DNA from 2 places in the Paenibacillus sp. BAC0078 genome. Region 2 is predicted to be linked to the other one. Evidence: riboswitches for the same ligand, from Rfam matches in the RefSeq annotation. Region 2 holds a riboswitch; the other holds the start of a gene.
What was found. A riboswitch is a leader RNA that binds a small molecule or an ion and turns the genes downstream of it on or off. The one in region 2 is predicted to bind cyclic di-AMP.
Positions count from the first base shown of each region.

Region 1: linked by a shared signal. The riboswitch ahead of ACX1DY_RS23060 (C40 family peptidase) and the one ahead of ACX1DY_RS29590 (hypothetical protein) in region 2 are both predicted to bind cyclic di-AMP.

Region 1 covers NZ_JBTLRW010000015.1:47,990-55,587, reverse strand. Annotated here, with positions in the region: gene ACX1DY_RS23090 (multicopper oxidase family protein) at 114-1,637, shown strand; gene ACX1DY_RS23085 (DUF2933 domain-containing protein) at 1,954-2,259, opposite strand; gene ACX1DY_RS23080 (hypothetical protein) at 2,488-2,685, opposite strand; gene ACX1DY_RS23075 (HAMP domain-containing sensor histidine kinase) at 2,682-3,479, opposite strand; gene ACX1DY_RS23070 (hypothetical protein) at 3,439-4,089, opposite strand; gene ACX1DY_RS23065 (response regulator transcription factor) at 4,076-4,795, opposite strand; gene ACX1DY_RS23060 (C40 family peptidase) at 5,200-5,670, opposite strand; cyclic di-AMP (ydaO/yuaA leader) riboswitch at 5,675-5,807, opposite strand; gene ACX1DY_RS23055 (glycoside hydrolase family 95 protein) at 6,267-7,598, opposite strand, start outside.
Region 2 covers NZ_JBTLRW010000029.1:46,346-53,943, forward strand. Annotated here, with positions in the region: gene hemQ (hydrogen peroxide-dependent heme synthase) at 1-75, opposite strand, end outside; partial or broken gene ACX1DY_RS29565 (MFS transporter) at 820-1,062, shown strand; gene ACX1DY_RS29570 (TetR/AcrR family transcriptional regulator) at 1,198-1,773, shown strand; gene ACX1DY_RS29575 (NAD-dependent epimerase/dehydratase family protein) at 1,770-2,750, shown strand; gene ACX1DY_RS29580 (TetR/AcrR family transcriptional regulator) at 3,084-3,638, opposite strand; gene ACX1DY_RS29585 (ketopantoate reductase family protein) at 3,785-4,693, shown strand; cyclic di-AMP (ydaO/yuaA leader) riboswitch at 4,920-5,106, shown strand; gene ACX1DY_RS29590 (hypothetical protein) at 5,311-5,805, shown strand; gene ACX1DY_RS29595 (flotillin family protein) at 5,831-7,252, shown strand.

The DNA.
Region 1 (7,598 bases), on a different contig from region 2:
ATATGCGGACTCCATACTTTACACACAAATTTGAAATATTCTTTTTTAAAATAAACCATATCTGGGAGGTCAAGATGAAAAATAAGTATTTGCTTTTCGCAGCCGTTGGCTTAATGGTGCTCATTCTCTCCGGCTGTCTGAACAAGGACAAGGAATCGGCGAACAGCACAGAGCAAGGCAGTTCACCCCTCAAGACCGTAAAAATGTCTGCAATCACGCAAACCGAGTTTACGTTAACCGCTCAGGCCAGCAATTTGGAAGTCGCGCCCGGTAAAACAATCCCTGTCTGGACGTTCAACAATTCCGTCCCCGGTCCTGAAATTCGGGTGAAGCAGGGAGACAAGGTGAAAATAACCTTAAAAAATCAACTGCCGGAGCCAGTGTCCATTCATTGGCACGGTTTTCCGGTTCCGATTGATATGGATGGCGTTCCCGGAGTTACACAGGATGCGGTACAGCCCGGGAAGTCTTATACGTATGAATTTACGGCCACAGTCCCGGGAACGTATTGGTATCACTCCCATCAAGACAGCGTAAATCAATTGGATCGCGGCTTATATGGTTCATTGATTGTCGAAGCCAAGGATGACCCGGCGACTGTGGATTACACACTCATGCTGGATGAATGGATGTCCACGAGCATCGGCAAGAGCGATGTCAGCAGCACAAGTATGGCTGATATGAAGGGAATGGATCACAGTAATATGGAGGGCATGAGCAACGCCAGCCCGCAGGATAACAGCGGCAATGCAGACAAGGGGCATGATATGAGCATGTATGATCTGCTTACGATTAACGGGAAATCGGGGACAGGCATTGAAGATCTTGTGGTCAAAGAAGGAGATAAAGTCCGCTTGCGGCTGATTAATGCCGGATACAAGTCGCATTCGCTGCATTTGCACGGCCATGAGTGGAAGGTGACAGCAACCGATGGTCAGCCCGTTAACAACCCCCAGCTCCTGAAGGATTCTCTTTTGACTATTGCGCCTGGAGAACGATATGACGTTGAATTTGAAGCCAACATTCCGGGGCAGTGGTATTTGGAAGCACATGGCACTGAGGCCGGTGTTGAAGGCATGAAGATCAAGATTTCCTACGAGGATTCTACTGAAACCAAAGATCAGCCAAATGCTTCCCTGGTTAACCTTCCGGTCTTTGATTTCACCAAATATGGCCAGGTTGCAGGCTCGGCTTTTACACTTGATCAAAAGTACGATCTCAACTACACCATGAACCTCGGAACAGCTTCGGACAAGGGGAATACGATTTATACGATCAATGGCAAAGCATTTCCTGATTCAGACCCAATCAAAGTAAAAACCGGCGATAAAGTATTGGTGCGCCTGGTTAACAATTCAGCAACAGACCAGCATCCGATGCATCTGCACGGCCACTTCTTCCAGGTGCTCAGCAAAAACGGACAACCTCTGAATGGTTCACCGATTGTGAAGGATACGCTTAATCTCCTTCCGGGTGAAGAGTACGTTGTCGCATTTGAGGCGGATAACCCCGGAGACTGGATGTTCCACTGTCATGATCTGCACCACGCCGTAGCCGGAATGATTACAGATTTGAAGTATACGGATTACAAAAGCAACTATGTCCCAGATCCAGAGGCCGGGAATTTGCCTGAATAATATCGTCTATCCTAATTCTATGACAGGAGTCGGAAGAGAAGCATTCTCCTTCGGCTCCTTAATAAGGAAGTGAATCCGGCTTCATACCCTGTTGATTGCCTTGGGCCTAATATCCTTAGGAGCTGGGATATTCTCCATGCCTCCATCTGTCAAACTCGTTTTCTTAGTCGTTTCTCTTCTGTTGTCCATTTGGTTTATCGTTGTGGCGAAGCGGAAGTGGCAGAAAAACCGCCCTGCAGCATGGGTGTATCTCATTTCATCCATCCTATCCATAGTTCTGGTTATTACGGCGGTGCCTCAGACCGTTTCAGGTCTCTTAGCTAAACCGGTACCGCAAAACATTCAACAAGAGTTCCATGCACAGCCCATGTTGATTTTTCTTCTTCATGAAAAGAGGCATGATCATATGTGACAAAGGACAGAGAAGAATGAGCAGCAATGGCAAAGCACTTGTCCCTGATCCCGTAGCTCCATTAAATAAAATCAGCGCGGCAAACAATACAATTGGCAAAATGCAGCAAATCATCATTATCCAGCGATGAGAATGTTGCTTTCCGTGATGCTGATGCTCTTGCTTTTCTGAATCCTGGCTTTCATGATTGTGGTTTCCGCAGCAGCCCATGTGTATTCCTTCTTTCGATTTAATTATTTTGCAAGGTTAGGTCTTGCATCCCTTGTCTGCCAAACACCATGGAGCCTATACTTAACGGAACAACCAGTACCTTCAACGCTGACCAAGCCATTATGTTTCCTCCTTTTTCATATGCTTTCCTTGAATTATCTTCAGTATAGAAAAAGGTTATGTGAATACAGTGTTGAAATTATGCGCTTTTAATGAAGTTTGCACATTTTATTTTTTATATTTTTTAATCAAAAAATGTACGAAACCCGATATCAGAACTGCGCTAATCAGCAGCACCCCAATCCTCGCACCCCAGCGCAAATAATAGGTAATGGTTTCGCTACGAAACGATGTCGCAGATACAAACAGGCACATCATCCCCATAGACATTATAAAAATTACGATCAGCCATTCCGCCTTTTTCATTTATGTTCCTCCTGGAGCTCGTGCTTCAGACGAATCTCAAAACGGGTGCCGACGCCATTTCCGCTTGTGACCAGCAGTTCCCCCCCATGAAGCTCAATCAATTTTTTGGCAATAGGCAGCCCCAGTCCGGTTCCCCCATACTGTCTTGACCGGGATTTCTCCACCCGATAAAAACGCTCAAAGATTAAAGCCAGCTCAGCTTCAGGTATCCCGATTCCTGTATCCTCCACGACCAAATGAATAAAGTGATTATCGCTGTTCAGATGAACGTTAATTTCACCATTGTTCGTATATCTGACAGCATTCTCCAATAAATTGATAAGCACCTGCTCTATTCGTAAGCCGTCACCATAGATCAACGGGATATCCGTGCCTATGTGGGCATGCAATTGCAATTCCTTTTCATGTGCCTTCAACTGGATTCTCCGCACTGCGGTCCCCGTAATATCGGCAAGATCAATCCAGTCCAGGGATAAGCTGATCTTGCCTTCCTCCATTTTGGACAGCTCGAACAAATCATTGACCAGGTGCTGAAGCCTTAGTGACTCCTGATGTATAATATCGAGATACATGTCCCTCTCTTCATCATTATCATACAAGCGGTTCTTAACGACTTTGGCATAGCCCTCTAAGTAAGTAATCGGCGTACGCAGCTCATGCGAAATATTAGCAAAAAACTCCTGCCGTGTATCCCGGTACCGCTGAAGATCCTGTGCTAAGTTGTTTATCTCCATCGCTAATGAACCGACTTCATCATTGCTGCCGATGTTTAATCGCGTTTCTAACTCTCCCAAGGCAATTTTGCGCGTCGCCTCCCGCATCTGCAGCAATGGTCTTGATAGCAATTGGGCAACAATAGGAAATGCCCAGTGCCAGCAAAAGCGCTCCTGTCGCTGATAATACCAGTAGCCTGCGTATAGCAGATATGGATTCATCCATATGTCTGGTGGATGACAGAACATATACTGCCGACTTAATCTGCCCGCTGCCTGGATCAGGAATGGGCTCCGCCGCTGCAAAAAAACGCTCACCGCTTACATCCGTATATTCTACCCCGACTCTTTTGCCGGAAAAAAGAGCCTGCACATCCTTTTCACGAATAAACGATAAATCCGCGATGTCCTTCTCTCCGGAATGTGCAAGCACCCTGCCTTGCCTATCTATATAGAGAATACGTGTATCCGAGAAATCAGCCAGCTTCATCAACGTTTCTTCGGCGGTAACATTTGCAGGCTCGTTCATGGAAGCGATATGACTTGTCAGCTCCTTCACTTCTGTACGCATTTCAGTACTGTAAAAGCTTGAAAACATACGCTCAACAGCCAAGCCAAGAAAGGTTAGTACAAAAATAAAAACTGCCACGATTGCACAGCCCAGCTTAAATGCAACTCTATTCCTTATCATTCAGCACACCTGCAGCATTGAATTTATAGCCTACTCCCCACACGGTTTGAATAGGGTTATACGTAAGACCTGCCCTATGCGTTTTCTCCCTGATATTCTTGATATGGGTGTCCACCACACGGAAATCTTTGTCATAGTCGTAGCCCCAAATCATCGTAACCAGCTCCTCTCTGCTGAATACCCGATTCTTGCTCTTGATCATCGACAGCATTAAATCAAATTCCTTTTGCGTAAAATCAACGGGATGATCATGAATGTAGATCTCACGGCCTTCGGGAGAAATTTTTATGCCCGGGAACTCCAAAACCGTCTCTTGTTGTTGAACAGTTGACTGTACAATGGCGGACCTGCGGATTAGAGAGTATATCCGGGCCAATAATTCATCCGGTTCAAACGGTTTGGTCAGATAATCATCAGCGCCAATGCCAAGACCGTACACCTTGTCTTTGGTCTCAGAACGCGCGGTTAGCATAAGTATGGCTACATTCTCCGTCTCGCGGATAGATTTGCATACCTGCCAGCCGTCCATATCAGGAAGCATAAGGTCAAGAAGCACGACATCGAAGGCATGCTTGCCAATCATTGATATAGCTTCCTTGCCGCTGCTCGCCTCTTTGACTTCAAAGCCCTCTTTCGTTAAATAAATCCGCAGCAGGTTGCGCATATTCCATTCGTCATCCACAACCAAAACCTGTAATTTCGACATCACTGGACACCTTCCTATGAATATAACCTATTGTGCTGCAAGCTTTTGACCAGACTGACGTTTGTAGAAATAAATCAAGAGGATTACAGAGATTGCAAAAACACCCGCGCTGGTCCATTGTCCCGCAGTCCATTGAAGGGCATACCTGGGCGAGTCGCCTCTGAAAACTAAAGCCCCTTGAATCGAGATACCCCCATTCCAGATTGCAAATATCTCGCTTCCACTCCCTTTACTGCTGTAAACACGCAGACACTTCATGCTGTCTTCATACTTTGAGTGTAAAAGGGGTTTGTGTAGAAAGAATGTGACTGCTGACGATAGAGCTAAGCCTCTACGCAAAAAGACTTCTCACAGTAAAATACACTGCGAGAAGTCTTTGACCTACAAAGAATATTTCAAGCTCATTATTCACTAATCATCTGGCGATAGCTGGTTTCGCTCGCTACGCGGCGGGCTGTAACATAACGATCACGGTAATATGAGTCAGAGAGACTGCTTATTCTTACGCCCTTGCTGCTTGAGGAATGGGCAAACTGATTATCACCGATATAAATGCCTGCATGGGAGATTCCCGAACCAAAAGTGTTGAAGAAAACCAAATCTCCTACACGCAGATCATCTTTAGCCACTGGTGTGCCAACCTTGGCTTGAGATTGGGATGTACGCGGCAAATCGCCAGCGTTGAATTTACCCATTATGTATAGGATGAACCCAGTACAATCGAAACCAGCCGCCGTAGTCCCGCCCCATTGATAAGGAGCTCCCAATACCTCTTTTACTTCACTTTCAATACTTATGTCACTTGCGTAAGTGCTTGCAGGAACAGAAGTGAACAATGCTGCAGCTCCCACTAAGGCTAAAATGAACTTTTTCAAAATCCGGTTCTCCCTTCGATGCCTACGGAGTTAGCTGAGGGTTCGGTTAAAGGTTCCCTATATTCCCTTGCTTTCAGGAATAATTCACCCGAGGATGGTTCCCCCGTTTTCCATATGAAATTCGGCAATAATTAACTTTTTGTAACTATTTCTATAGTATTGTATTTATACTGACTCTGTCAATCCAATATCAAATTTTCTATTTTTATTTTCAAACCACATAGAAACCACACAATCTTACAGTATAATGCATGAATTTCAAGGGGAAACCCGTCGTTTCCAGAAATCATATGATAACAATAGATAGAACAAGAAGTAACATTATTGTTACTGATTTAGACAACCTTCAGGATAGGTCATTCCACGGACTTCGGCCAATTCATGCTCATGCGTCCCCTGATATCCTGATTTCCCTTTATTCCTACAGCAAGTCTGCCTGACCACTAATGGGTTCTGGGACCATGTCCTCGGAAATCACCAGTCCTTAAGCAAAAAAACAGCAACTCATCGGAAGACAAGTTGCTTTCACAACAATGTATTATTATCAGCTTCATCCCTGTGTAATCTTCATCTAGTGTTTAACACTTCTCCAAAGCTTAATCTATAAAAGACAGAACATACTTCTCTCCGGCTGTTACCGCGAACTTAATCAGGCCATCCGAGGGCTTCACCTGCTTCTTCACTCCCGCTTCGCCAACCCATACCGGGCAGTCTGCAAGGACGGAACATATTCCGCCAAGAGAAGCAGCAATTTCCGCTTCCGCTACGCGGCCAGCTTTCCATTTCAGACTGACTTCAAAGCCACCCCGAGCCCTCAGACCCTTGACTGAGCCCTCCTGCCAGCGTGTGGGCAATGCAGGCAGGAATTCAAGATATCCTTGGTGGGATTGCAGCAGCATTTCCGCTATTCCCGCCGTTGCCGCAAAATTTCCGTCAATTTGGAACGGAGGATGCGCATCAAAGAGATTCGGATATACTCCGCCTGTTTCATGTTTGGCCGGTTCGCCCGGCTTCACCAGGTTCAAGAGATTCGAAATCAGCTGTTCCGCCCGGTCGCCGTCCTTGAATCTCGCCCATAGACCGATTTTCCAGCCCAAGCTCCAGCCTGTTCCCCCGTCGCCACGGATTTCAAGCGATTTTCGCGCTGCCTGAAACAGGCCGGGAGCAGATTGCTCGGTAATGAGCCGTCCGGGGTACACGCCCACCAGATGGGAGACATGGCGGTGATGGGTGTCTTCATCCTCAAAGTCAACCGACCACTCCTGAAGCCGGCCCTGTGCTCCGATTTGCAGAGGCAGTAGCTTGTCCTTGGCCGCTTGGAGGCTGTGAGCGAAATCCTCGTCAATCTTCAGAATTTCCGCTGACCGGATACAATTCTCAAACAGCTCCGCAATCAAAGACAAATCCATGGTTGTAGCTTCGCTGACGGCGGCGTAGCCCCCTTCTTGAGTCTTGAACATATGCTCCGGGGACGTGGAGGGAGAGGTGATCAGATAACCGTCCTTATTCTCAATCAGCCAGTCCATGCAGAACAGTGCCGACTCCTTCATCATCGGATAAGCCGTATCCCGCAAATAGGACTCGTTCCCGCTGAACGCATAGTGCTCCCAAAGATGCTGAGTCAGCCATACCCCACCCATTGTCCAGAACGCCCACACCGGATCACCATCGCCAAAATCCCCTACGGGAGCGGTCTGGGCCCACAGATCAGCATTATGGTGGGCAACCCAGCCTCTTGCCCCATAATTCGTCTCTGCAGTCTTCCTGCCGTTGACGGCGAGTCTGCCGATATAATCAATGAGCGGCTCATGCATTTCCGCCATGTTGCAGATTTCCGCCGGCCAATAGTTCATTTCCGCATTGATATTAAGCGTATAATTACTGCTCCACGGCGCACGCGTATCCTGATTCCATATTCCCTGAAGATT
Region 2 (7,598 bases):
CCAGGCAACCCAGTCGATTGTGCGGAAATCATGCAGCGCGTACCAACCCTCTAGCGTTTCTGTTGCTTCACTCATCTTACTTTAGCCTCCCTTGGTTGTTTTGGCTTATCCAATAGCTTTCTTTTTTTGAATTTCATTTCTTGATCTTAGAACAAAGAGTGATTTCATCCTGATAAGGAGTTGCTGCATCCAATGTAACGGGACTATTGATTTGAGAAGCATTTGAATGCGTCTATCCCGAGCAACAATGAGAATTTTAGTTCCGTATTTTAACAAATATATTCATTATGTGACAACTCTTTAATTCGGGGAAAAATAAGGTCAGATCAGTCAAACGTTTTTAAAATTTACTTTTCAGTCATTCTCAAGTCCTCCTATAAGTTTTAGTTATTCCAAAAAGGTAATACCTCTCATGAAATCAAAATGGCTCGGCGCTATTTCATTCTAGAACAGCTTGTTGTACAATAAAAGATACCGAACGGTATCTTTTATTGTACCATGATTCTAGTGAAAGGCAAGACCGGAATCGTATGTTCGATTTTTTCGTGACAGGATTAAAGCTGGGGAGTTTAGGGGGATCTGGATTTAACGAGTTTTGCTCAGCAAATTGGATAGGGATAACAAGCGCGTGCTAATGAATATAACATTCTTCTAGTCTTATTTGCAGGAATGCCGTTTCGCAAGGAAACACGAGTAGATGGCAAAAAGAGCTTGTCGAATGGGGCTTGTGAATAATGCAGGAATCACCTGAGTCTGGTGCTAAAGCTGCTGGTTTTCGAGTGCTTTCTTTTTGAAAAAAACGGATAGGTGGTTATTTATTTGGATGTAGTGAATATAGAAAATAAACCAGAAAGTAAAAGCCCGACTTTGGCGCTATTAGCGCTGACAATAGGGGCATTTGCGATTGGAATGACTGAATTTATTATTATGGGGTTACTTCCTGAAGTGGCCGAAAGCTTGCAGGTGTCCATCCCCTCAGCAGGGCTACTCATTACCGGATATGCACTGGGTGTGTCTATAGGAGCTCCTATCATCACAGTCGCCACTCATCGAATGAAGCGAGGGATTTTCAGCGTCCGTACGGGGAACGGATATAGTCACGTCGGGAACCTGGGGGTTTATCGAATGTCAGGAGGGTATTGGCACCAATATAGCATCGCTATAGACAAACCAATATAGCTGTGCTATATTGGTCGCATGAATACACACGACGTTCTACTCAATGCGGCTTTACAAGTTCTCGAGGAAGAGGGCGAGGCACAGTTCACGACACGCTCTGTCTGCGCAATCGCGAAGGTGACCGCACCGACGCTGTATCATCACTTCGGCAGCGCCGACGGGCTACTGAGCGCCGCCATTAAGGAAGCATTTGCTCAGTTTCTCGAAAGCAAAAGGACTGCCACGCAATCCTTCGATCCGGTTATGGCACTACGCGAGGGCTGGGACGATTACGTGCGCTTCGCGGCGGCTCGTCCACGGCTCTACGCGGTGATGATGGGCCGCGTTCTCAACGATGCTGAAATTCCCGCCGCCGAGCAGGCCTTTGCGCTCCTCATCCAACGCATCGCGGCCATCGCCGCTGAGGGCCGGCTCAGGCCGACGGTGGAGGTGGCTGCCGATCTCATGTGGGCGTCTGCGAATGCTGCATCCCTACTATACGTCACAGCTCGGCTACGCAAAGCGGTGCCACCCACTTCAGAAGTCCTGGAGCAAATCCGCGAGGGTGCCATACGGTCCATCCTAAATCCTGAACAGAAAGGACGAACAGAATGAAAATTCTTGTCACGGGAGGTACTGGTCTGCTAGGCGGTCGCCTAATCCCGAAGCTCATAGAGGACGGTCACGAGATTTTCGCACTCACACGCTCCATATCATCTCACGCCAAACTCAAGTCCATGGGTGCTACGCCAGTCGATGCCGATCTCGAAAGCAGCACGCCACTCATATTGCCGGTGATTGATGCGGTTGTGCACGCGGCCGCCCTGTTCCGCTTTTCGGGGCCTCGCGAACCCTTCTTCCGCACCAACGTTGATGGAACCGTAGCCTTGTTGAAGGCAGCCGAGTCCGCAGGTGCGAAGACATTCGTCTACATCAGCGCAGCGGGAATCCTCATGGATAATGGCGGTACGCCCATCCGCAACGTTGATGAAAGCACGCCGATTTTCCCGAGCCACTTCTCCGCCTACCTGGCGAGCAAGGCACGGGCCGAATCAATGGTTCTGGCAGCTAACAAACCCGGCTTTCGCACCATCGCGCTTCGCCCGCCGGCTATCTGGGGGCCTGGTGATCCGTTTAGTCAAGGGCTTCCCGAAGCAGTCAGGTCTGGACAGTTCGCCTTCATCAACCGCGGCGACTACGCTTTTGCAACCTGCCACGTGGACAATGTGGTAGAAGCCATACAATGCGCTCTTAAACGCGGAGAAGGCGGTCATGCCTTCTTCATCAAAGACCAGGAAGGGCAGACTTTCCGTGAGTTCGTCACCTCGCTCGCGAACTTACAGGGCCTGTCCATCGATAAGCTGCGTTCGATGCCCTACTGGCTTGCCTCTGCCATTGGCCGGCTGCTCGACACTATCTGGGCCGTCACGCGGAAAGACGGGGATCCGCCGATCTCACGCTCGATGATACGCATGATCGGGCGTGAGTTCACAGTCAACGATGCCGCTGCACGTCGAGAGTTGGGCTATGTCGGAAGAACTTTGCGCGACGCGGGCTTGCAAAGCTATGAGGAACCATCTGCTCTACGATAGTGCTTTGGAGGGCGAACGCCGGCAATCGCCGGTTAGTCGTTCTTTGGACTTTCCCCCTTTTGTCGATATGGCAGACAGCAGAGAAGCCGTAGCAATCAGTAATTCAGGAAAACGAGCATGTAACGTGCTTAGCGCTCGCTCATGTGCAGGTAGTAGAGGATATCCTTCATGTAGAATACAAGCACTGTTTTTTTCTGCCCCACACTTTGCTGACTATCGTAACCATTGGAAGATATAATAAGCGCAGTCACTAGTACGAACTTATTGGCTGGGCTTTTTCAGTGTGCATATTATCAAAAATATTGCACACCCATCTATCAATTTTAAGTAGATTCATTTTTTAGAATATGGCGCTACCCCCTTTTTATATAGGTTTTCCACTAACTCGAAAAATTCTTCTGGCGATAAATCCTTTTGTCGCTGGAGCCAAAGACGAAATAAAGAAAGTGATGTTGATATGTGAAACTCAATCAAGTATGGCGTTATGGAGTTGTTTTGCGGAAGGTTTAATTCCAAGCTATCAAGGGTGATTTCTCTTTTCAAGCGTTCTAAAAAACGAATACTGCCATAATCGCCCAAGAGGGCATTGAGAATCGAGAGATACTCCCTTTTCTCCAAACAATGAAGCGGATTTTGAACAGCAGTATGCGTAGATAACGCTTTATTCGCTAATTCTTCTTTTATGTAGTTCAATAAATCATTCTCAACAAAGTCTAACAATTCGTAAATATCAGTAAAGTATTGATAAAATGTGCTGCGGTTATATCCCGACTTATTCGCAATTTCTTGAATCGAGATTTTTTCAATCGGCTTTTGACTATATAGCTCACAAAAAACATCTATAAAAGTTTGTTTTGTTTTCTCCGTTATTTCAGGTTGCTTTTTCATTTAATCCTCCTATTGCGAACAAGAATATCATCCGACAAATAATAAAAAACTGATGGTTGATGAAGAAATCATAAGGATTTATGATCACATCATACAACACGTTGTCTGATGATCAAAAGGAATTGTTAATAAATAGGGGTGATTTTATGTCAGTAAAACAGAATAGAATTTTAATTTTTGGTGCAGGTGTTATAGGGAGCATATACGCAATTAAATTTATTGAAGCAGGGCTTGACGTTACTATGTTAGCACGTTCTAATCGATTTAATACATTGAAAGAAAATGGCCTGAAATATAATGAAAAAGGTACGGTCAAAACTATAAAAGTAAATGTCATTGATGAGCTTGAAAATGATGATATTTATGATTTTATTTTCGTTACAGTTCGTTACGATCGATCTGAATCAGCGTTGTCAGCACTCAAAGACAATCAAAGCAAAAATATTGTTACAATGATTAGTAATCCAATTGGATTCTCTTCATGGCTGGATATTGTAGGGGATAGATTTTTACCAGCCTTCCCCGGCGTTGGTGGACAGATAAAAGATGGAATATTGTACGCTCGATTTCCATCAAAGTTATTAGCGGCTACTATGTTCGGAGAAATTAATGGCGTAGTGACAGAACGCATAGAAACTCTCGCAAGATTATTAAGAACAGCAAAACTTCCTTACGTAATAAATAAGGATATGAGTGCGTATTTAATAACTCATGCCGTAACGGATATTGCAATGCTTAGCTTTTTGAATATTGATAATAAGATCATTGACCCCAAAACAGCTAGAACCAGAAAAACGGCACATAAAATAACATACACTCTGAAAGCGAATTTAAGGGCTGTACAAAAAGCCGGTGTTGCGATTGATCCGTCTAAAATAAAAATTTTGCTTAGATGTCCGGATTGGATTTTGGATTTTTTCTTTATGATATGGTTACGGACGAACATGGTAAAGGATATGATGTTGCCTGATTATGCGAGTAATGCAAACAACGAAATTGTACAGTTGAATAACGACTTAATGAAGTTTTTAAGTCAAAAGGATATCACACCATAAGATATTAAGGTTTATGGTATTTACAGCATTTGTTTTGGGCGAATGGGACTGCTTGCGAGAAACGAAGCAAAAATGAGCAAATCATCGGCCGTTTAAGAGCGAAGCCAAAGAATGCGCCTTCATTCGTGAAGGGGAGGCAATCTTTGGCTTCTTTTGCCATCTGCAACGTTTTACATTAAACGGCCACAGGCGTAAGATTCAATCAACAACTGAATGTAATAAAACTGTTCTCAAATGGCTGAATTCCGGGTAGTGGGAACGGGGGAACCAATGGTGAACGCGGCTTTTGCTCAGATAGCTGCTCACCTGGGGTGAATCCTTGCTGCGTGCTGAAAAGCGCGCTTCTTGCAAGGTAGGGCAATCTCGCTGCCCGAATCCGTCAGCTAACCCCGTAAGCCTCGAAGAGAGAGGATGAGCGCCATGATCGTTTAACCGACCACGGAGAGCCCTGCCGCTTCTGTGGTCTTTTTGCTGTGCATGCAGGAAGAGAATTGCTGTCTGTATGAGGAGCTGAAATCTTATAACAACGAAAATTAGAGCTTTTATTCACTAGCTAAAATACCTGAAAGGGGGAGATTATCGTTACTGTATTTATCGTGTGCTTCTGGGTAGGGCTATTGCTCCTTCTCAGCGGCGGATTTCATGGACATGGCCTGGCGGGTCATCTGCATGCGGGAGGCGGCGATGCTGGAGGTCCGGGCTTTGTGCCCATACTCCCGCTGATGGTGTTTGTAACGGTCTGGGGCGGCACTGGTTATGTGCTTTCCCGGTTCAGCGGAATGAATATGCTTGCAGTGGTGCTGATCTGCACCGTGGTTGCTTTACTGCTGGGCTGTCTGATGTATGCGGTGCTGGCCCGGTTAATGACCCGGTATGACAGCAGCATGAATGAAATGGATTATGAGCAGGTGGGGCAGCTTGGTTACATCAGTATTTCTGCAGTGGATGGAGCGGTTGGGGAAATGAAATATGTGCTGCACGGAACGATGCGCTCCATTGGAGTGCGGGCAGAAGCCGGCCAGCAGCTCGCAAAGGGCGACAGGGTGATTATTTTGAAGGTGGATAAAGGAATGGCGACAGTAACCCTCTTTGAGAGGGAAATCGAACAATAATAAATAACGGGGAGTGTCGAAGCAAATGGCTATTCTTTATTTAATCGCGGCAATTGTTGTTGTTATCCTGCTGGCTTTGTTCAGTATCGTGAACGCTTATAAAAAGGTTCCGCCCAATCAAGCGATGATTGTGTATGGTCTCGGCGGAAAAAGAGTGGTGCAGGGCGGCGGGACCTTTGTCATCCCCGGCTTCCAGAACAATAAGACCATCTCCATGATGCTGATGAGCTTTGATGTCATCCCGGCGCAGGCGATGTTTTCCCGGCAAGGCATCAAGCTCAGCTTGGAGGCGGTGGCCCAGATTAAGATCAAAAGTGATCCTACCGCTATTCTGACTGCCAGCGAGCAGTTTATCGACCGGCCGGAAGAAGACCGCGAGACCATTATCCTGCATTCGGTGGAAGGCCATTTGCGTGGCTTAATCGGGCAATTAACGGTGGAATCCATACTAAAGACACCCGACGAAATCAACAGCAAGATGCGGGAGACCTGCTCGGAGGACCTCGATAAGATGGGGCTTGAGGTGGTCAGCTTCACCATTAAGAAAATTACCGACGATAAAGGGTATATCGACAATATGGGGGTTCCGGAAATTGAGCGTATCCGCCGCGATGCCAGCATTGCAAAGGCGGAAGCGGAACGCGACATTCAGATTAAGCAGGCTGAGGCGGCGAAAGAATCCTCCATTGCCAAAGCCGATGCGCATCAGGCCACCATAGAAGCGGAAACCGCCGCCCGCGCTAAGGAATCCCAGTTCGAGAAGGAACTGAACATTAAGCAGGCCGATTTTAAGCTGGAGACGGAAGTGAAGAAGGCGCAGGCGGATCTTGCGTACGAATTGCAGCAGAATAAAATCAGGCAGTCGCTGGTTACCGAACAGGATAAGATCACGCAGATGGAAGCGGAAGCCAACCGGACCGTCCGGGAAATCGAAGTTGAACTGAGACAGAAGGAACTGGAGGCAACGGTGATCAAGCCTGCCCAGGCGGAGAACCAGGCTACGGTTATGAGAGCGGAGGCAGCCAAGCAGCGGCAAATCCTTGAAGCGGAAGCAGAGGCAGCCACGACGACCAAACGCGGGCTGGCAACGGCGGAGGCGGAGCTGGCGAAGGGGAGAGCCAACGCGGAAATTGTTCAACTGGCTGGAGCGGCGGAAGCGGGGGCACTGGAGAAGAAAGCCGAAGCATATAAACAGTTCACGCAAGCAGCGCTTACAGTGGAGTTCCTGAAAGTTCTGCCGGAGCTGGCTGACAAAATCGCTTCCCCGCTGGCCAAGGTCGATAAGATTACAGTGATTTCCCAGGATGGAGCTTCATCCGGCGTGAACAAAATTACCGGCGATATCGCCAAAATTATGGCCCAGGTTCCTGAATTGACCCAGTCGCTTACCGGTATGAACGTGACAGAGGCGCTCAGCGGGCTACTCGGCCGGGATAAGGAGCAGTAATACTGAACACATATTAAGCCCTTGATACGTCGGAAATCCCGATGATGTATCAAGGGCTTTTTATTTTTTTGGAGTGAAGAACCATTCGGTATCCCCCGGTAATTTTAGAAAATGGAATTGGGCAAAGGCAGTACAATGACTATGAATGTGGAGAATATCTGGCATAAATCCTATTATATAATATTTTATATCTGAGTTTTCTTTGATGGTGGTGAGCCAATGAGGATTGATGAATTGAGCCTCCAACACGGCTAAAGCCGTGGGATTCCTAGCTAGTTAACGCACGCAAGCCATTTCTGTTTTGTGCAGACTGCTAAGTCAAGAGCTAGCTCATTAGCTCGTCCTG